One region of the Amycolatopsis sp. A1MSW2902 genome, then DNA from elsewhere that is predicted to be linked to it. Evidence: riboswitches for the same ligand, from Rfam matches in the RefSeq annotation. Region 1 holds a riboswitch; each other region holds the start of a gene.
The links. Region 1 has a riboswitch for S-adenosylmethionine ahead of DMP23_RS11035 (aminotransferase class V-fold PLP-dependent enzyme). Riboswitches for the same ligand answer to the same signal wherever they lie in the genome.
Positions count from the first base shown of each region.

Region 2: it holds a riboswitch for S-adenosylmethionine, as region 1 does, so the genes downstream of both, DMP23_RS39655 (methionine ABC transporter ATP-binding protein) here and DMP23_RS11035 (aminotransferase class V-fold PLP-dependent enzyme) in region 1, are expected to answer to the same signal.
Region 3: it holds a riboswitch for S-adenosylmethionine, as region 1 does, so the genes downstream of both, thrC (threonine synthase) here and DMP23_RS11035 (aminotransferase class V-fold PLP-dependent enzyme) in region 1, are expected to answer to the same signal.

Region 1 is NZ_QJPO01000001.1:2,428,773-2,435,780, reverse strand. Features, by position in the region: gene DMP23_RS11050 (RluA family pseudouridine synthase) at 1-657, opposite strand, end outside; gene lspA (signal peptidase II) at 654-1,262, opposite strand; gene DMP23_RS11040 (hypothetical protein) at 1,351-1,839, shown strand; gene DMP23_RS11035 (aminotransferase class V-fold PLP-dependent enzyme) at 1,851-3,182, opposite strand; SAM riboswitch class IV at 3,223-3,337, opposite strand; gene DMP23_RS11030 (potassium/proton antiporter) at 3,434-4,912, opposite strand; gene DMP23_RS11025 (ArsR/SmtB family transcription factor) at 5,012-5,707, opposite strand; gene DMP23_RS11020 (penicillin-binding transpeptidase domain-containing protein) at 5,973-7,008, opposite strand, start outside.
Region 2 is NZ_QJPO01000001.1:8,439,818-8,446,825, reverse strand. Features, by position in the region: gene DMP23_RS39670 (ABC-F family ATP-binding cassette domain-containing protein) at 1-1,695, opposite strand, end outside; gene DMP23_RS39665 (4-(cytidine 5'-diphospho)-2-C-methyl-D-erythritol kinase) at 1,733-2,701, opposite strand; gene DMP23_RS39660 (hypothetical protein) at 2,823-3,296, shown strand; gene DMP23_RS39655 (methionine ABC transporter ATP-binding protein) at 3,405-4,418, opposite strand; SAM riboswitch class I at 4,634-4,724, opposite strand; gene rsmA (16S rRNA (adenine(1518)-N(6)/adenine(1519)-N(6))-dimethyltransferase RsmA) at 5,284-6,126, opposite strand; gene DMP23_RS39645 (resuscitation-promoting factor) at 6,220-7,008, opposite strand, start outside.
Region 3 is NZ_QJPO01000001.1:4,858,271-4,865,278, forward strand. Features, by position in the region: gene DMP23_RS22195 (class I SAM-dependent methyltransferase) at 1-405, shown strand, start outside; gene DMP23_RS22200 (VOC family protein) at 402-776, opposite strand; gene DMP23_RS22205 (DMT family transporter) at 799-1,659, opposite strand; gene rpsT (30S ribosomal protein S20) at 2,052-2,312, shown strand; gene holA (DNA polymerase III subunit delta) at 2,413-3,384, opposite strand; SAM riboswitch class I at 3,516-3,649, shown strand; gene thrC (threonine synthase) at 3,663-4,928, shown strand; gene DMP23_RS22225 (ComEC/Rec2 family competence protein) at 4,953-7,008, opposite strand, start outside.

The sequences.
Region 1 (7,008 bases):
GAACGCCTCGACCACCTCGTAGTGCGTGACGCTCGGCCGTCCGCCCGCGACGACGGCGAACTTGTAGTCGTGGCGCGGATGGCGGTCGATCGGGGCGTCGATGGTGCCGCGCGTCGGGTCCGGGTGGCCCTGCACGACGGCGTGGTAGCCCTTGTCGACGGTCCGTTCCTTGAACGCCCGCTTCAGCACGGTGTACGCGTGCTCGCTCTTCGCCACCACCATCACCCCGGTGGTGCCCGCGTCGAGCCGGTGCACGACGCCCTGCCGTTCGGCCGCGCCGGAGGTCGAGATGCGCAGCCCGGACGCGGCGAGTCCGCCGACGACCGTCGGGCCGGTCCAGCCGGGGCTGGGGTGCACGGCGACGCCGACCGGTTTCGAAATCACCACGATGTCGTCGTCATCGTGCAGGATCTTCATGCCTTCGACCGGCTCCGCGACGATTTCCGCCGCACGTTCCGGTTCGGGCAGCGTCACCTCGAGCAGCCCGCCCGCGGACAGCCGGTCCGATTTGCCCGCCGGGCGGCCGTCGAGGAGGACGTCGCCCGCCGCGGCGAGGTCCGCGACCGCGGTGCGGGACAGGCCGAGCAGTTTGGCGAGCCCGGCGTCGACGCGCATCCCGTCGAGCCCGTCGGGGACGGGCAGCATGCGCGCGCTCACTCGGAGTCCTTCTTCTTGCCGCGGGTGGAGGTGCCGTCGTAGTCCTTGCCGAGCAGGGACAGCAGCACGATCAGCGCGCCGCCGACGCAGATCGCGGAGTCGGCGATGTTGAAGATCGCGAACCCCTGGCCGTTGGGCGCGAACGCGGAGATGAAGTCGACGACGTGGCCGCGCAGCGGTCCGGGCTCGCGGAAGAACCGGTCGGTCAGGTTGCCGAGCGCGCCGGCGAGCACGAGCCCGAGGCCGATCGCCCAGCCGACCGAGCGCAGCCTGCGCGAGATCCACACGATCGCGATCACGACGCCGATCGCGACCAGCGCGAGCACCCACGTCATGCCGGTCGCCATCGAGAACGCGGCGCCCGGGTTGCGGATGACCTGCAGGTAGATCAGCCCGCCGAGGATCGGCTTGGGCTCCTTGCCCTCGAGGTTCGCGACGACCAGGTTCTTCGTGATCAGGTCGATCGCCCACAGCAGCGCCGCGACCGCGAACACCACCCAGACCCGCCGCTTGGGCAGCGGCGCGCCGTCCCCGGCGGCATCCTGCTCAGGCGGTTCCGCAGACGGCTCGACCTCGGACTCGGACGGCGAAGGATCGGTGCTCACACCCCCATTGTCCACAACCGCGCCCGAGCAGGTCACAGCGGCCGAATTCAGTCGCCCCGGAGGCCCCTCGCCCGCCATCATCGCTGCCATGCCCGCCGAGATCCCCGCCCCCGCCGCGGCCGCGGCCTGGATCGCCCTCGACCTCTCCCCCACGAGCGACCTCCCGCTCTGGGCCGCCCACTGGCTGGCCGACGGCGAGGACGGCGAGCACCTGCGCCACCTGGCCGGGCTGTCCCGCAGCGAACCACGGGAAATCCACGACGTGCAGGAGGCGGCCTTAGCCGACTGCCGCACGCCCATTCCTGCGGTGGCCGACGCAGCCGAAGCCGCGTTCACTCACCTGGCCCGGCTGTTCCTCAACGGCCATCTCAGCGAGCGCGGCCTGCTGAACGACCTGCACGCGGTTATCTTGCGCACCGGTTACGCGGAGAGCGCCACTTCCTTGCCGCTCGCCCAAGTCTGGCTGGCGGACGAAGAGTGGGACGGAGGCTGGGGCCGCACCGAAGAGCAGATCAAAGAGGCGATCCGGGCCGCCTGCAGATCCCAACTCGACCACAATGCGAGCTCACGCGGTTAAACCCAGCCCGGTCAGGCGCAGAACGGCGGCAGCTCCCGCGGGTCCCCGACCGGTGCCCACCGCCCGTCCACCTTCGCGTACTCCCAGCGGGCTCCCCGGGCCACGATCTGCCGCAGTGCCAGCACCAAGCGGTCGACGTGTTCCTCGGTGCTCCCCAGCCCGAGGCTCACCCGGACCGCCTGCTGGCCCTGGCTTCCGGCTTCCCGGATCAACCGCCGGGCGGCCACGTGCGCGCAGAACGCCCCGTCCCGCACGCCGATTCCGTACTCGGCCGACAGCACCGCGGCCAGCCATCCGGGCTCGAACCCGTCGACCACGAAGCTCACCGTGCCGACCCGGTCCACCGGCGCGTCGAAGAACCGCAGCTCGGCGAACCCCGGCAAGCTCTCAAGACCCTTGCGCAACCGCTCCAGCAACACGGCCTCGTGCGAACCCACGGCATCCCACTGAGCCGCCAGCTGCTCGCAGGCCACTCCAAGCGCATACACGCCAACGGTATTCGGCGATCCGGCCTCGTGCCGCTCCTCGCCGCTGTTCCACACCACGGCTTCCTCGGTCACCAGCTTCGTAGCGCCACCACCGGCCAGGTACGGCTCGGCCGCCCGCAACCAGTCGCTGCGCCCGATCAGCGCACCGGCCCCGAAGGGCGCGTACAGCTTGTGCCCGGACAGCGCAACATAGTCAACATCCAGCTCCCGCAACGAAATCTGCCGATGCGGAGCGAGCTGCGCGGCGTCGAGGGCCACCCGGGCGCCGTGTTTCCGGGCCACCGCAGCGATCTCGGCCACCGGCAGCAGCTCGCCGGTCACATTGGACGCACCGGCGACGACCACCAACCGCGGCCCCTGCGGGCATTCCGCGAGCGCTTCGTCCACAACGGACACTGCGGCGAGCCGGGTCCGCGGCAGCTGCACGCGCCGGACGTTCGGGCCGCGCCACGGCAGCAAGGCCGCGTGGTGCTCGCTGTCGAACACCACCACGGAAGTCTTGCGCGGCAACGCTTTCGCCAGCAGGTTGAACGCGTCCGTGGTGTTGCGGGTGAAGATCACCGAGTCGCCGTTGCGAGCGTCCACGAACCGGCGCAGCACGTCGCGCGTCCGCTCGTACAGCCGCGTCGAGACCTGCGAAGCGAAGCCCGCGCCGCGGTGCACGCTGGCGTACCAGGGAAGGAACTCGTCGACCGCCGAACGCACCGCGTCCAGACACGGCGCGCTCGCCGCGTGGTCGAGGTTGGCGTACCCGATGTCGCCGCCGGTGACCAGCGGGACCCGCAGCGTCGCACCGGCGACAGCGGGAACGGCAGCGGCAACAGTTTCCGTGGACCGGTCGAGTGCGAGAGTCATGACGGCGCCTCCTCGGCGTTCCGGGGGACCCCCGGCGAGGGGCCCGCGCTTGCCCGCCGCACTGCGCGACCGGCCTGGTCCTCACCCGGGGCACCCCACCGCGGTAGGAGGGTTGCCGGCCAGCAAGCCGGGGCTTCGCGCTGGCACTCATGACCTGAAACCGAAGATAGCGGACGACCCCTGGGAGAAACCAGACCCGTCTCGTGATCTGAGACGGCAGTCACAGGGTGTGTCCACAAAGGACAGAAAGATCAGGCTCCGGATTCCCCGTGCCAGCGCGCGAGGCGGCCGGCGCGATCGACGGCACGGATGCGCCGTTCGGTCGCGTCGCGGTCGGCGGCGGTCGTGACCACCAGAAGCTGGTCCTCGACCTGCAAGCGGCTCGTTTTCTGCGGGGTGAAGCCCGTCCCGCCGCGCACCACGAGGCTGACCGTCGCCCCGGCGGGCAGCCGCAGCTCGGACAGGTACACGCCGTGCAGCTTCGACCCCTTCTGGATGCGCACCTGCAGCAGTTCGGCGCCGAGTTCGTCGAGCGGGGCGGCGTCGACCTCGATCTCGTGCGCCTGCGTCGCCTTCGCCAGTCCGAGGATCCGCGCGAGCGGGCTGAGCGTCGCGCCTTGCAGCACGGTGAGCACGATGACGAGCACGAAAACCGCGTCCACGAGCCGTTGCGCACCGGGCACGCCCTCGGACAGGGGGATCATCGCGAGCACGATCGGCACCGCACCGCGCAACCCCGCCCAGGACAGGAACACCTGATCCCGCCACGGCAAACGGAACGGCAGCAGCGACAGGACCACCGACAGCGGCCGGGCGAGCAGCAACACCACCGCGCCCGCGACCAGGCCGGGGATGAGCGTTTCGAGCAGCCGGGTCGGCGACGCGAACAGGCCGAGCAGCACGAACAGCCCGATCTGCGCGAGCCAGCCGAGCCCTTCGGCGAACGACAGGGTGTCCGACCGGTGCGGCAGCTTGGAATTCCCCAGCACCAGGCCTGCGACGTAGGTGGCGAGCAGGCCGGACGCGTGCGCCAGCTGACCCGAGGAGTACGCGAGCACGCACACCGCGACCGTGGCGAGCGGGTACAGGCCGGTCGCCGGGAGCGCGGCCCGGCGCAGCGCCTGCGCGCCCAGCCAGCCGAACGCGAGGCCGAGCACGAGGCCGGTGAGCAGTTCGTAGACCACCAGCAGCGGCAGCGACCAGTCGACCGCCTCGCCGGACGCGAGCACGACGACCGCGATGTAGGCGGGCGCGTCGTTGATGCCGGATTCCAGTTCCAGCGCGCCGACGAGCCGTTTCCCGACCCCGGCCATGCGCAGCACGGAGAACACCGCCGCGGCGTCGGTGGACGCGAGAACCGCGCCCCACAGCAGGGCGAGCCGCCAGTCGAGGCCGAGCAGCCAGTGCAATGCCGCGCCGGTGACCGCGATGCTGATCACCACGGCCACTGTGGACAGCAGGATTCCGGGCCCCAGCGAGGGTTTCACCGCGGACCACCGCGTGGTGAGCCCGCCCTCGGTGAGGATCAGGACGAGCGCGGCGAGCCCGAGGGACTGGGTGAGCGCCGGATTGTCGAAGCGGATGCCGAACCCGGCTTCGCCGAGCACGACGCCGATCCCGAGATACAGCAGCAGCGACGGGAATCCGAGCCGGATGGACACCCGCACCGCGACGACCGAGACGACGAGAACCAGCGCTCCGACGCCCAGCACCAGGGGAAGCTCGTTCACCCTCCGCCTCCCTCCCGGTCGCCCGCAGGCGTCCAGAATAGTGAGGCAGTGTCCGGTTCCCGAGCGCGCACCACCGGTCCGGGGGACCTCGCCGGTGTGTTACGAAGCCTCGGCGGCACTCACCGTCGCGAGATCGACACCGAGCGCGGCGAACGGCCCCTGCGCGCCTGGCAGGACGCGGACCGCGCGCTGCTGGTCCCGCGTCAGCCATCCCGCTTCGACCGCCCGCTCCAGCACCGCCGCCGGGACCGCGCCGGCGAGGTGCTCCCGCCGCTCTGTCCAATCCAGACAGTCGCGCAACAGCGGCCGCCGTGGCCGATCCGGCACCGCGACGCCGAGCTCGGCCAGCACGTCGCGTCCGGCGTCGGTGAGCGCGAGCCCGTCCGACACGTCGATCAGGCCCCGCTCGACCATCCCGTCCCGCAAGGCGACGCCGAGGGTCCCGGCGAGATGGTCGTAGCAACTGCGCGCGAACGACAAACGCTGCACCCGCAACGAAGTCCGGAGCCCGGACGGCCGTTTCAGTTCGGCATGCTGCGCCAAATGCTCGATCAGCTCCGCGACCCGCGGATTCGCGAGCCGCACGTACGCGTGCCGCCCCTGCTTCACCCGGGCGACGAACCCGGCCTCGGCCAGCCGCGTCACGTGCTCGCTGGCCGTAGACACCGCGATCCGCGCCGCGGCGGCCAGTTCGCCGACCGTCCAGGCCCGCCCGTCGAGCAGGGCGAGACACATGGTCGCGCGGCTCGGGTCGGCGAGCACGGCGGCGACCTCGGCCAATGCGACGGTTTCCATGTGCCCACGGTAGAGCGGGGACGCTTCGGCCGCGGCCGAAGTGAGGTTTCTCAGCAGCCGCGGCGTGCGCCCTGGTTGCCGCGACGCGCGGCATCAGCCGGGCTTCGTGGCTTCTCCGCACCCGCCGACACGCATCGCGGCTCGCGGAGCTGGCGCGGTTGCGAGGTCCGTGAAGGGCTCCTTGAGGGAATCAGATTCCCTCAAGGAGCCCTTCACGGACTTTCAACGGGAGAGGAACCCGCCGCACACCCGCGCTGCTGAGTCCCTACAGCGCGTCGAGGAACTTGGCACCCAGCGAGACGGCCGGTTTGGAGTCGTTGGCTCCCTCCAGGAACACCGCGAACGCCAGGTCGCCGCGGTAGCCGACGAACCAGCCGTGTGCCTCCGCACCGTCGCCGAACTGCGCGGTGCCGGTCTTGCCGAACACCGGGCCGGAGTGTGCCAGGCCGGTAGCCGTGCCGCCGGTGACGACCTCGCGCATCATCCCGCGCAGCGCCGCCAGGACCGGGCCGGACGGCGGGTGGTAGCCGGTGTTGACCTTGGTGCCGTCCTCCCACAGCCGCGGCACGACCGCGCGCCCGGACGCCGCGGTCGCCGCCATCACCGCCGCTCCCATCGGGCTGACCTGCACCTTTCCCTGGCCGATGCCGTCCTCGACCTGTTCGTCCGCGTTCGCCGCCGGGTCGACGCGGCCCATCTCGGTGGACAGGCCCTCGATCGAGAAGTCGGCGTTGAGGCCGAACTGGGTGGCCGCCTTCGCGAGCCCGTCGGCGGGCAGCTGCGACGCGAGCCGGGCGAACGTGGTGTTGCAGGACTTCGCGAACGCCTTGTGCACGGTCGTCGTGCCGAGGTCGAACCCCTCGTTGGAGAGCGTGCGGGTGCCGATCCGGTCGGTCAGCGGGCACGGAACCGTGGAATCCGGCGTGACGATCCCGGCTTCCAGCGCCGCGGTCGCGGTGACGATCTTGAACGTCGACCCCGGCGCGTACTGGCCGCTGAACGCCGACGCCGCGTTGGTGACGCTGGCGTTCTGCGCCACCGCGAGCAAGTCGCCGGAGGACGGCTGGATGGCGACGAGAACGGCCTTGCCGTGATACCCGTCGACCGCTGCCTGAGCCGCGTTCTGCGTCGCGACGCTGAGCCCGGTGGCAGCCGGTTTGTGGTCGCCTTCGGGGTTTCCGAACAGCGCCTCCAGGTTCTTGCCCGAGGCATCCACGCGCTCGACCGCGAAGGCTTCGGACGACTGCCCGTGCCCGGTGAGCGCCGAACGGAGCAGCGGGAACGCCTTGTCGTCGGCCAGC
Region 2 (7,008 bases), 6.0 Mb from region 1:
GGTGTTCAGCTCGATCAGCTTCTCCGGGTCGGTCGCCGCCTCCGCCAGCGCGGCGTGCAGCTTCTCTTCGCGCTTCGCGAGCTGGTCCAGCTTCCGCTCCAACCGGCCCAATTCCTTTTGCGCCGCACGGGTTTCCGCCGCACTGCGCTTGGCCTCGGTCTTCTCCGCCGGAGGCGCCTCGCGACGCGGCGCGGCCTCCTTCGCGCGGGCGCGGCGCTGCAGGTACTCCTCGATTCCGCCCGGCAGGTGGGTGACCTTGCCGTCGCCGAGAAGCGCGTACGTGGCGTCGCAGACGCGCTCGACCAGGTACCGGTCGTGCGAGACCACCACCATCGTGCCCGGCCAGCCGTCGAGCAGGTCTTCGAGCTGTTGCAGGGTGTCGATGTCCAGGTCGTTCGTCGGCTCGTCCAGCAGTAGCACGTTCGGCTCGGCCATCAGCAACCGGCACAGCTGCAGCCGGCGGCGTTCGCCACCGGACAGGTCGCCGACCGGCGTCCATTGCCGAGCCGCCGGGAACCCGAGCTTCTCGCCGAGCTGCGACGCGGTCATCTCCTGCTTGCCGAACACGACGCGGCCGGAGATCTGCTCGATCGCTTGCAGCACGCGAAGATCGGCGGGCAGGTCGTCGAGTTCCTGGCGCAGGTGCGCGAGCGCGACCGTCTTGCCCTGCACCCGCCGTCCGGTCGGCGATTCGACGTCGCCGCCCAGCAGCTTCAGCAGCGTGGTCTTGCCGGAGCCGTTCACGCCGACGAGACCGATCCGGTCGCCAGGGCCGATCCGCCACGTGACGTGGTCGAGCAAGGTCCGGTCGCCGACCCGCAGCGACGCGTCTTCCAGCTCCAGCACCGTCTTGCCGAGCCGGCGTTTCGCGAACGCCATCAGCTCCACCGAATCGCGCGGCGGCGGCACGTCGGCGATCAGCGCCTCGGCGGCTTCGACGCGGTACCGCGGCTTCGAGGAACGCGCCTGCGGTCCGCGCCGCAGCCACGCCAATTCCTTGCGCGCCAGGTTCTGCCGCTTCTCCTCCGCGGTCGCGGCGAGGCGGGCGCGTTCGGCGCGCGCGAAAATCCAGTCGGCGTAACCGCCTTCGTACTGCTCGACCCGGCCGTTCGCGACCTCCCAGGTGAGGCTCGCGACGGTGTCGAGGAACCACCGGTCGTGGGTCACGACCACGACCGCGATCCGGCGGCCCAGCAGATGGTCGGCGAGCCAGCGCACGCCTTCGACGTCAAGGTGGTTGGTGGGCTCGTCGAGCACCACGAGGTCCAGTTCGCCGGTCAGCGCGGCGGCCAGCGCGACGCGGCGGCGTTCGCCGCCGGACAGGTTCGCGGTCGGGGTCTCGAGGCCGATCGCGGTGATGCCCAGACCGTCCACAATAGACCGGACGCGCGCGTCGGCGGCCCATTCGTGCTCGGCCCCGTAGCGCTGCAGCACCACGTCGCCGACCGTGCTGCCCGCGGGCAGTTCGGTGCGCTGGGTGACCACCGCCATCCGCAGGTCGCGCACCTGGCTCACCCGGCCGGAATCCGGCTCGCTCAGTCCGGAAAGGACTTCGAGCAGCGTCGTCTTGCCGCCGCCGTTGAGCCCGACGACGCCGATGCGCTGCCCCTCGGCGACGCCGAGGGAAACGTTGTCCAGCAACGGCTTCACGCCGTAGGACTTGCTCACCGATTCCAGGTTGACCAGGTTGGCCATCCGGATCCTTTCCACTGTGGACTGTTGATTCGAGCTTTCAGGCGTGCACGCGCGGCGGCGCGTTGCGCGGGGCGTCGTCGCCGCCGACCACCCGGGCCCCCGGCACCGGGCCGTGCGCGACCCGCACCGTCCGGCACACTCCCGCGCCGGACAGCTCAGCGGCCACCTCGACCGCGGTTTCCGCGTCGGAGCACAGGAACGCGCACGTCGGCCCGGAGCCGGACACGCATCCGGCGAGCGCTCCCGCGTTCACCCCGGCGCGCAGCGTGCGGCGCAGGCCGGGCCGCAGCGACACCGCGGCCGCCTGCAAGTCGTTGCCGAGCAACAGGGCTAGTTGGCGAGGATCACCCGACGCGAGCGCCTCCACGACCGGCGTGTGCGACCCGATCCGCGGCGGTTTGCCGTCGGCGCGCAGCCGGTCGAGTTCGCCGAACACCTTGGGCGTGGACAGGCCTTCCTCGTCGAAGGCCAGCACCCAGTGGAACGTGTGGCGCGCGAGCACCGGAACGAGCTGCTCGCCGCGGCCGGTGCCGAGCGCAGTGCCGCCGTACAGCGCGAAGGGCACGTCGCTGCCCAGCCGGCCGGCGATGGTGGCCAGCTCGTCGCGGGTGATGTCGAGCTTCCAGAGCGACGAGAGCCCGACCAGCGCCGCCGCCGCGTCCGCGCTCCCGCCCGCCATGCCGCCGGCGACCGGAATGCCCTTGCGCAGCACGATTCGCACCTTCGGCTCATCCGCGTCCGGCCGTCCGGCGTAGGAGGCCAGCTCGCGTGCCGCTCGCCAGGCGAGGTTGGCGCCGTCGGTGGGCACCGTGCGCTCCCCCTCGCCGTACACCTCGAGCCCTGGCTCGTCGGTGGCGGCGACGGTCACCTCGTCGGTGAGCGAAAGCGCCTGGAAGACGGTGACCAGCTCGTGGAACCCGTCCGCCCGCAGGTCGCCGACGGCCAGGTGCAGGTTGACCTTGGCCGGGACCCGGACGGTGACTGGTGGTGGTACGACGGCGAGCACCCGTCCAGCCTACGTGGCTGGCGCTGACCAGGTGTCGCCAGGAGAAAACGTCGGCACGGAAGTTCCCCCAACCGTCGCTCCGGAGTGGCCATCCGGACTAATTTGGAACTACTTTGGAACTATGCGCGCGCCGGAGGTCAACCTGTCCGAGCTGTCCCTGCACCCGCGCCGGGTCGTCGAGCGGCTCGAAGGTTCGCCGACCCGTTCGGTCCGGATTCGCCGACGGGAGAAGGACAAACCCGATCTGCTGCTCGTGACCGCCGAACGCGCCGAACAGGCGGCGGCCGGGTTTTCGGCGACCGTCACGATCCTCGCGGAACTGATGCGCCGCAGCGCCGAGACCGCCGCGCTCGCCGCCGAGGCGCTGCCCGCCGCGTTCCCGTGGGCGCGGTACCTGTCCGCGGAAGAAGTACGGACATTCGTCGGCGAACTGGCCGAAACCCTGGAGCGAGCCGAATCCCTCGGCAACCCGGTGCCGTTCGCCGCCCTCGTGACGAGGTGGAAACAGACCGCCGAGGCGCACGCGGATCCGGAGCTGGCGGAGATCCTGCGCCGGAACGACCACAATGGACAGAATGCAGGACACTTGTCCTGAAACTTTGACCCGGCGACCTGATTTCTCGGGCGACGCGTCCCGCGAACGCGGCGAGGGCCGCCCCATCGCATGGGACGGCCCTCGGAAAACCGCTCAGTTCAAGGGAAATCAGGCGGCGACGACGCTCTGCGGACCGCGAGCCGGCTGGCTCACGTGCGCGCCCCGGTCGGAGATCCAGGACAGCGCGGCGTCGGCCCGCTCGCCGCGGACGCCGAGGCGGAACCGGGCGATCGGGGTGTCCCCGATGCGGGTGAGGCCGCCGCCGATGGTGGCGAGCTCCACGTCGAACCGGCTGGCCGCCTCAGGCAGCAGGGCGCCCACCGAAGCGAAACCGATCAGCACGACGTCGACCGCGCGGTCGTACTTCGCGGACTGGGCGCGCGAGGTCTCGACTGACGGCAGCACCGCTTGCGCGGTCCAGCTGTCCGGCGTCGAGATGAGGTCGAGCACCGTGCCGCGCTCGACGATCGCGCCGTTGTCGAGCACCGCGACGTCGTCGCAGACCCGGCGGACGACGTCCGCGTCCGGCGTGGTGACGACGACCGTCACGCCCAGCTCGGCCCGCGCGCGGTCGAGCACAGCGAGCACCGCGCCCGCGTCCTCGGCCGCGACCCCGGCGGTCGGGTCGTCGGCGAGCAGCACAGCCGGTCCGGCGGCGAGCGCCCTGGCGACCGCGACCCGGCGGAGCTGGCCGTCGGTGAGTTCTTCCGGCTTCTGCCCGGCGCGGGCGGTGAGGCCGACGAGGTCGAGCAGCGAGCCGACCCGGCTGCGCCGCTGCGGGCCGTCGACGCCGAGCTGCTCCAGCGGGCTGGCGATGTTGCCCGCGATGGTGCGCTCGGCGATCAGCTCCGGCTTGGTCCCGACGACGCCCAGCTGGCGGCGGATCTCCCGCAGCCGCTTGCCGTCGAGCGTCGCGGTGTTGAGGCCGTCGAGCCGCACGACGCCGCGGTCGGGGCGCTCCTGCAGCGCGATGCAACGGGCGAGGGTCGACTTGCCGGAACCGGACGGACCCACGACCCCGAACAGCGAACCGGCTTGCACGTCGACACTCACATCGCGCAGCGCGGCGACCCGATTTCCGTGGAAGGGAAAGGACTTGGACACGTTTTCGACAGTGATCACGAAAGGGCTCCAGGCAAACGAGGCGCGGCGCCGATTCCGGGCGCGCCAGGCGTCATCGAATTACCGTCCACTGTGGACGGCGCAAGAAACTGCGGAAAAAACGATCAGGCGATGACCATGGAGCGTTGACACGCACATACCGAGCGGCGACCTTCGTCGACTACGCGCCGGCGGGTCAGCAGGAGCGGGCGGGTGACCCTCTTCATCGAAAACAGCCTCCATCGGTCCTGGCGGTAGCACCTGCCCTGCGGAGGGTGGTTGCTGCGACTTCGGCGAGCCAGGTCTCTCAGTCGCTCGGGATGGACGCTTTCGAGTAAAGCCGATCCCATTGGCTGAACGCAAGCGCGTTGGTGCAGATCACACGTCTGGTGGTGCCCGCATACCGGAACACCGCGTCCAAAAACCGGAAGCCCGGAACCTCGGCCGCCGAACAGTGCCTCGACCTGCGAAACGCTCGCCACGGGCACCGGCGGCGGACGGGTTTGTTCCACTGTGGACGATCAAGGATCTTTGTGGAACAAGAGTTTTCTCGTTGTCAAGGGGCGATGGTTCGCGGGCCTCGACGCGCGGTGCACCGGGGCCTCGACCGAGCCGAGATAGGTCAGCGAAGCGAAGCACCTCGGGTCAGCCCCGCGGAACAATCCCGGGCGTGGAGCAGTCCGACTCCCCCGAATGCCGAGCTGCTCGTCACAGGTGGGCGGCTGTTTCAGCCGTGCTCGCGTGGTCACCAAGCGTAGCCAAGCAGCAGGGAATGACCCACAATCAGCGACGACACAAGATCATCGGAGAACGCGGCGAAACCAGGGAATACCTGCTCCGACGCCGCCGTTGGAAGTCGCAGGGCGAGCACCCTGGGGGAGGTGGGTCACATTCCGGCAGCCGCGATCCGCGCGAAAGCGTGCACGTCCAACTGCTCCCCGCGCGTCTTCGGGTCGATCCCCGCCTCGGCGAGCAACTCGCCAGCCCGCTCGGCGGAACCAGCCCACCCGGCCAGCGCGGCCCGCAATGTCTTGCGCCGCTGGGAGAACGCCGCGTCGACCACCGCGAACAGCCGGGCCCGATCCACTCCGGAAACCGGGTCGGTCCGGGTGAACGAGACCAGAGCGGAATCGACGTTCGGCACCGGCCAGAACACCGCGCGCGGCACGGCGGCCACCTTGCGCGCGGGCCCGTACCAAGCGAGCTTCACGCTCGGCACGCCGTAAGTGCGGCTCCCTGGCCCGGCCACCATCCGGTCGGCGACCTCGGTCTGGACCATGACGAGCCCGCTGCGCAGCGACGGCAGCTCGGCCAGCAGGTGCAGCACCACCGGCACCGCGACGTTGTACGGCAGGTTCGCGACGATCGACACCGGCTCAGCGGGCAGATCAGCCGCCCGCACCCGGAGCGCGTCGGCGCCGACGACGGTCAGCCGGTCCGCGGCCTCAGGCGCGCGCTCGGCGACTGTGCGGGGCAGGCGGGCGGCCAGCACCGGATCGATCTCCACAGCGACGACCTGAGCGCCCGCGGCCAGCAGGCCGAGCGTCAGCGAGCCGAGACCGGGTCCGACCTCCAGGACGACGTCCCCCGGCTGCACGCCGCCGAGTTCGACGATGCGGCGGACCGTGTTGGGGTCGTGCACGAAGTTCTGCCCGAGTTTCTTCGTGGGCCGGACGTCGAGTTCGTCGGCCAGCCCGCGGATTTCGGCAGGCCCCAGCAGTTCCACCACCGGACGAGCCTACCCAGCGGCGGCGCGGCGGACGAAAACAGGCGGCCGGGAGCGCGAGGCTCCCGGCCGCCTGCCGGAAAATCAGAGCGTGGCTCAGGCCTTGTAGCCGCAGCCCCAGGCGCTGTAGCCGCCGCGGGCGTCGCGCACCTTCTCGGCGATCGCGATCTGCTGCTCGCGGGTCGCCTTGTCGGCGGTGGGGGCGTACTGCTGGCCGCCGTAGGCGTTCCAGGTCTGCCGGTCGAACTGCAGGCCGCCGTAGTAGCCGTTGCCGGTGTTGATCGACCAGTTGCCGCCCGACTCGCACTGCGCGATGCGGTCCCACGCGCCGGTGTCGCCGATGGCCGGGGCCGGCGGCTTCTTGGTGCCGACCTTGATGATCTTGGCCTTGGCCTCGACGAGGACCTTCTCCGAGACGTGCTCGCGCGCGATCTCTTCGCCGTTTTTCTTCGTGACCTTGTAGGTCACCAGCTTCTTGCCCGGCGTGCCCGGGTCCTCGACGCTCTGCTGGCCCTGCAGCTGCGTCGGGTCGTCGACCTTCTGCACCTCGGGGTCGATGGTCTCTTCCTGGTTGACCATCGACACGCCCATGCGGCTGACGTGGACCTCGGCGCCGTTCTTCAGGCTGACGTCGAGACCGCCCTCGATCGCGTCGTCCGGGCCGAGGTTCAGCTTCAGGTCGGAGGCGAGCTCCTTGGTGGTCACCGCGGTGGTGTCCACCTTGCGCGGCGCGTTGGTGCCGTCGAAAAGCGTGATGTGCTTGAGGGTCTTGACCTGGACGGTCGAGCCCTCCAGCGGCAGTTCGCCGGACGACGGCATCGACGTCCACGCGCCCTGGGAAAGCATGCTGCCCATGCCGAGCTGGTTCATGGCCTCGCCGAGCGT
Region 3 (7,008 bases), 2.4 Mb from region 1:
GTCGGCCTCGACGCGGCGAGCAAACTCGCCGGCGAGGTGATCGGCGTCGAACCCTCCCCGCAGATGCGCGACCTCTGCACGGACCGCTGCGGAGACCGCGCCGAGGTGCGCGCGGGCAGCGCGGCCCGGACCGGCTGCGCGGACGCGTCCGCCGACGTCGTGCTGACCGTGAACAACGTCCAGTTCTGGGAAGACCGCCCGGCGGCCTTCGCCGAGCTGTTCCGCGTGCTCCGGCCGGGCGGACGGCTGCTGCTTTCGGCACACGAGAAGTGGCTCCCGGTGACGCGGCACGAACTGGCCGACGAAGCCGCCGCAGCGGGATTCACCGACCTGCAGACCTGGACCTGGGATCCGCCCGGATTCGCCGCGCTCGCCGCCCAGCTCCGGGCCGTGAAACCGGGCTAGCGCTTGTCGCGGCGCAACGGATGGTCCTCCGGGACCTCGACGAGCACGATCCGCAGCCCGTCCGGGTCGGCGATCCACGCCTCGTCGGTGCCCCACGGCTCGCGCCGGGCCTCGCGCACCGGTTCGACCCCGCGTCCGGCCAGTTCGGCCAGGGTCGCCGGGAGATCGCGGACCTGCAGGAACAGATTGACGTCCGGACCGGGCCCCTCCTCGCCCGTGCCGACCACCTCGATCGACCCGCCGCCGGCGAAAAACCGCGTGCCGCCGGGGAACTCGCGCTCGATCGCGAGGCCGAGGGCGTCGCGGTAGAACGCGGTGGACACCTCGTGGTCGCGGGGGTGGATCAGCACCCGGCTGCTCAGTACGTCCATGGTTCCTGCCTACCCGAGCGGCTCAGGCGACCGCAATCGCAGCGATCCCGGCCAGCACGACCAGCGATCCGGCGAGGCGGCGGACCGCGTTGCGCTCGCGGAGCACGAGCCAGGCGGCGACCCCGCCGAAGACGATCGACAGCTCGCGCGCCGGCGCGACCAGGCTGACCGGCGCGATCCGCAGGGCGTACAGGACCAGCAGGTAGCTGGCCGGCGAGGCGAGCCCGACGATCAGCACCTCGCGCCGATGGTCGCGCCACAGCCGCTTGATCTCCGACCGGCCGCGCGCCGCGGTCGGGGCAAGCAGGATGCTCTGGCCGATCGCGCCGCCGCCGAAGTAGACGAGCGGAGGCACGCCGAGCGACGTGACCGAGTGCGCGTCCCAGAGCGTGTAAGCGGCGATGACGACGCCGGTGGCGACGCCGTAGAACACCCCCGCGCGGCGGGCCCGGGCGTTGCCGGTGCCGCCGCCGAGGCTGATCACCAGGACGCCCGCGACGACGAGGAACGCCCCGATCAGCCCGAGCACGCCAGGCCGTTCGCCCAGGACCGTGACAGCGACGAGCACCGACACCAGCGGCCCGGTCCCGCGGGCCAGCGGGTAGACGATGGACAGGTCGCCGACCTCGTATCCGCGCTGCAGCACGATCCCGTACGCCACGTGCAGGACCGCGGTGCCCGCGGCGGCGAGCAGCCAGGTCCACTGTGGACGTTCCGGTTCGACGGCCAGCGCGACCGCGATCACCGGGAGCATCGCCGCCGCGGAAACCGTGTAGTATAGCCAGACGAACCGCGGGCCGCCGGAAACCCGTTTGGCGGCAAGGTTCCACACGGCGTGCACGACCGCGGCGACGAGGACCATGGCGAGGGCTGTGGTGTTCATCCGGACCCCTTCAGGTTTTCAGCGCACGCTGAAGACCGGGTCCTCCAGGCTTTTGTCCCGTCAGATGAACGGCGGGGCTCTGTCTCCCGCCGAAGGTGCCGCTCGGACCAGGCCCGCCCGCCCTCGTTGTCTTCGCGACCCGCTCTGCGGGACCACGGGCAGGCGACGGAACCCTAGGCACTACCGGACCCCACCGTAACCGAGACGGGGGCGCGATGCCGAGCGTTTGCCTGCTCCGGGGCCGTCGGCAACGCCGCGAACAGGGCTGTTAAGATTTTCGACTGTTGCCGTGCGGCATTCCGTCAGGGAGGAAACCCGGCAGTCCCTCGGGACTGATCCGGAGCCACACGAACGCGGCAGCGACCTTCACCGAGTGAAAGAGGAACGCCTCCATGGCCAACATCAAGTCGCAGGTCAAGCGCATCACGACGAACGAGAAGGCGCGGCAGCGCAACCTGGCGATCCGGTCCTCGGTGAAGACCGCGATCCGCAAGTTCCGCGAGGCCGCCGAAGCCGGTGACAAGGACAAGGCCCTCGAACTGCAGCGCGACGCCGCTCGCAAGCTCGACAAGGCCGTCACCAAGGGCGTCATCCACGCCAACCAGGCCGCGAACAAGAAGTCGGCTCTCGCGAAGCGCGCGAACCAGCTCTGAGCGCAGTCTTTCGGAAAGGCCCGGCGGCTTCGGCTGCCGGGCCTTTCCGTGTCCTGGGGACCGGCTCGGCTCTCCTCAAGGCGTTCCCGGCGCCGGGACGTCAGCGGTCTCCCTTGGCCGCGACCACGTCGAGGACCGCGCGCTGCAACGCGTAGTTCGCGTCGGCCGCCGCACCCTTGACCTCGGCGTTCAGCCGCGCCACGACGCGCATCGCGGTCGCCAGGCCGTCCTGGCCCCAGCCGCGGGACTGCCCTTGCGCCTTGCGGATCTTCCACGGCGGCATGCCGAGTTCGCCCGCCATCTGGTTCGGGTTGCCGCGCCCGGCCGCGGACACGCGAGCGATCGTGCGCACCGCGTCGGCCAGCGCGTCGGCGATCAGGACGTGCGGGACGCCCAGCTGCATCGCCCACTGCAGCGACTCCATCGCGGCGGCCCGGTCGCCCGCGACGGCCTTCTCGGCCACCGCGAAGCCGGTCACGTCGGCGCGTCCGGTGTGGTAGCGGCGGACCGCCCGCTCGTCGACGACTCCCCCGGTGTCGGCGACCAGCTGCGTCGCCGCCGAGGACAGTTCGCGCAGGTCCGAGCCGACCGAGTCGAGCAGCGCCATCAGGCCCGCGGCGTCGATCTTGCCGCCCGCGCGGCGCACCTCGTTGCGGACGAACGCCTCGCGCTCGGCCGGTTTGGTGAGCTTCGGGCATTCGGTGATTTCCGCGCCCGCCTTTTTCAACGCGCCCGGCAGCGCTTTGGCGGCTTTGCTCCGCCCGCCGCCGCTGTGCACGACCACGAGGACGATGCCGTCGGCAGGCGCCTTCACGTACGCGAGGACCGCGTCGGACAGCTCCTGCGAGATGTCCTGCGCCGACTCCAGCACGATCACGCGCCCCTCGGCGAACAGCGACGGGCTCACCAGCTCGGCCAGCACAGGCGGTGTGAGATCGGACACCCGCATGCGCGTGAGGTCGGCCGTCGGGTCCGCGGCCTTGGCCGCGTCGAGGGACGCTCGCACAGCCCGTTCGATGAGCAGTTCTTCCTCGCCCGTGACGAGGTGCAGCGGCGCGGGTGCGGTGGTCACCCGGCCATCTTCTCACCCGGCCGCCGGGCCGCCCGCTCCGGTGATGTGGGCCGCCTCCGTGGCACGAGCTGATCGGGATGTCGTACGGTGTAGCCGAGGACGCGCCCACCGGCGCTCCGACAACCGAATACCGCTCATCCAGAGGGGCAGAGGGAACGGCCCGACGAAGCCCCGGCAACCGGCGTACAGCCTGTCATCCCGCGATCGCGGGGTAGCTGACGACCACGGTGCCAATTCCGGCCCGCTTCGGCGGGGCAGATGAGGAAAGGAACCTCGCGATGACTGCAGCCCTCAGCGCCACCTCCGCCAACAAGACGATCGACCTCGGTCCGGCCGTCGAACTGGTGTCGAAGGAAGAAGGGCACCGGCAGCCGCTCGCTCCGGAATTCGTCTCCGTCGAAGACTTCTCGCCGCTCGAGGTCGCCTACGACTTCGGCCGCGTCCGCCGCGAGGACATCGAGGCGGGCCCGCGCAACATCTGGCGTTACAAGAAACTCCTTCCCGTCCCCTCGACCGTCGAGGAGACCCCGAACACCGAACCCGGCTGCACCCGGCTCGTGCGCGCCGACCGGCTCGCGAAGGAGCTCGGCCTCAAGCGCGTGTGGGTCAAGGACGACACCGGCAACCCCACGCACTCGTTCAAGGACCGCGTGGTCGCCGTCGCGCTCGCGGCCGCCCGCGAGTTCGGTTTCGAGGTCCTGGCGTGTCCCTCGACCGGCAACCTGGCCAACGCGACCGCCGCCGCGGCGGCCCGCGCCGGCTGGCGGTCGGTCGTGCTGATCCCGAAGAACCTCGAACGCGCGAAGATCCTCACCACCGCGGTCTACGACGGCGACCTGATCGCCGTCGACGGCAACTACGACGACGTGAACCGGCTCGCCACCGAACTGGCCGGCGAGCACCCGAAGTGGGCGTTCGTGAACGTCAACGTCCGCCCGTACTACTCCGAGGGCTCGAAGACGCTCGCCTACGAGGTCGCCGAGCAGCTCGGCTGGCGCATCCCCGAGCAGATCGTCGTGCCGATCGCCTCCGGTTCCCAGCTCACCAAGGTGGACAAGGGTTTCCGCGAGCTGGGCCAGCTCGGTCTCGTGGACGCCAGCCCGTACAAGGTGTTCGGCGCGCAGGCCACGGGCTGCTCGCCGGTCTCCACCGCGTACCGCAACGGCCACGACGTGGTCCAGCCGGTGAAGCCGGACACCATCGCCCGTTCGCTCGCGATCGGCAACCCGGCCGACGGCCCGTACGTGCTCGACGTGGTCAACCGCACCGGCGGCGCGATCGAGGACGTCACCGACGAAGAGGTCGTCGAAGGCATTCGGCTGCTCGCGCGCACCGAAGGCATCTTCACCGAGACCGCGGGCGGCGTCACCGTGGCGACCGCGAAGAAGCTCGTCGAAACCGGCAAGCTCGACCCGGACGCGGAAACCGTCCTCCTCATCACCGGCGACGGCCTCAAGACCCTCGACGCGGTCGAGAACCACATCGGCCCGAAGGCCACCGTGCCGCCGTCCGCCGCGGCCGTCGCCAAGGCACTCGGCTACTGACGCACCGGCCCGGGGTCCGCCGCACTACCGCGGCGGACCCCGCGGCTCGCCCCGGCGCACCACCGCCGGTCCGCTTCCTCCGGGCAGAACGGCGGTGTCCCCGTCGATATCGGTCCGGGTGACCAGCACTCCCATCGTTCCGAGAACGTCCACTGTGGACTTGCTCGGATGTCCGTATCCGTTGCCCGCGCCGACACTGATCAGCGCCGTGCGCGGCCGCACCGCCGCGAGAAACTGCGGCAGCGAATACCTCGACCCGTGATGCGGCACCTTCAGGACGTCTGCCCGCAGGTCGACGCCCTCGGCAAGCAGATCCGCCTGCGCCGCCAGCTCGACGTCTCCGGTCAGCAGAACCCGGCCAGCCGCGGTGTCGGCGCGCAGGACGACCGAACTGTTGTTGATCATCGTGCCGTCCTGCAACGCCGGTGCACGGGTAGTGGCGTAGCGCGGACCGATCACCTCAAGCGACAGCCCCGGCCACTCCAGCCGCTGCCCGTCGCTCAACTGCACCAGTGGCACGCCGCGACGCCGCGCTTCGCCGGAGACCGACTGCCACGCCCACGCGGGCGCACGCCCTGGCCCTACCGCGATCGCCCCGACCGCCCGTCCGTCGAATACCGAGGCGAGACCGCCGATGTGGTCCGCGTGCAGGTGACTCAGCACAAGCAACGGCACCCGTTCGACGCCCAGCCTCCGCAGGCATTCATCGACCGGCCCTGGCTCCGGCCCGGTGTCGACGACCACGGCGCGACCAGGCTCGGCCGTGGCCAGGACGACCGCATCTCCTTGTCCGACATCGCATTCCACCATCGCCCAGCCGTCCGGCGGCCAGCCAGGCACCAAGACTTTGGCCGGCACGACTGTCAGCAGCACGACGACCAGTCCGATCGCCACTAGCAGCCGCAGCCGGCGAAACCGCGCCGCCACCACGATTGCGACCAGCAGGACCGCCGCGCACAATCCTCCCCACCAGCCTCCGGGCCACGAGAGCGCCGCGCCCGGCGCTCTCGCGCCATGCCGGGCGACGGTGATCAGCCATCGGGCTTCCGGATCCGCTAGATGGATCAGCAGATGCCCCGCACCTGGCCACCACGGGCCGACGACCGTTGCCAGCACTCCCAGCACGGTGACCGGCGCGACCACTGGTGCCGCAAGAACATTGGTCACGACCGAAACCAGGCTGACCGTGCCCGCCATTCCGGCGATGACGGGAGCGGTGACCACGAACGCGGCTAGCGGCACGGCTAGCCCTTCGGCGTAACCGGGCGGGACTCCCCGCCGCACCAACGAATCTGCCCAGCGCGGCGCGAGCAGCACCAGCCCTGCCGTGGCGAGAACCGAAAGAGCGAAACCGAAATTGCCCGCCATCGTCGGATCCCACGCCACCAGTACACAAACGGCGAAGGCCAATGCGGGCAACGCTGAACCACGCCGTCCCAGGGCCAGCGCGAGCAGGCCGATGCCGCCCATTACGCCAGCCCGCACCACACTCGGTTCAGGACCCACCAGGACGAGAAATCCCACTAGGCAGGCTCCAGCCGCTGTTGCGGAAAATCTCGGACCTGCTCGGACCAACCGGCACAGCAGCAGTACGGCTCCGCCGATGATTACAAGGTTGCCACCGCTCACTGCCATCAAGTGGGTGAGTCCGGAGGCTTTGAACTCACCTTCGACCCGTTGCGGCAACGCGCTCGTGTCGCCTAGCACCAGTCCGGGCAGGAGGCCCGCGGGTTCCTCCGGCAGGATCGCGCACAGCGAATGCAAGCTGTTCCGCAGAGCTGCGGCGGCTTGCTGCCACCACGGTGCCGGACCGATATCTGCTGGCGCGGCCCGCACGGAGAGGACTGCTGCGGTTAGTTCGCCGCCGCGTGCGGGCAGGAGACGACCGGATGTCGTCACCTCCTGGCCGGGCAGCAGACGATTCCATTCCGCGACCGGTGCCAGCAACAGAACCCGGCCGGTCGATTCGACTGGCAGACCGTCCACTGTGGCCGTTGCGACTCGGGCCGGGATCGCCACTGACCGGGTTCCCGCCTGTTGGTCGGCGTATCCGGCTTGGTGGATCGGCCGCGGGCGCTCG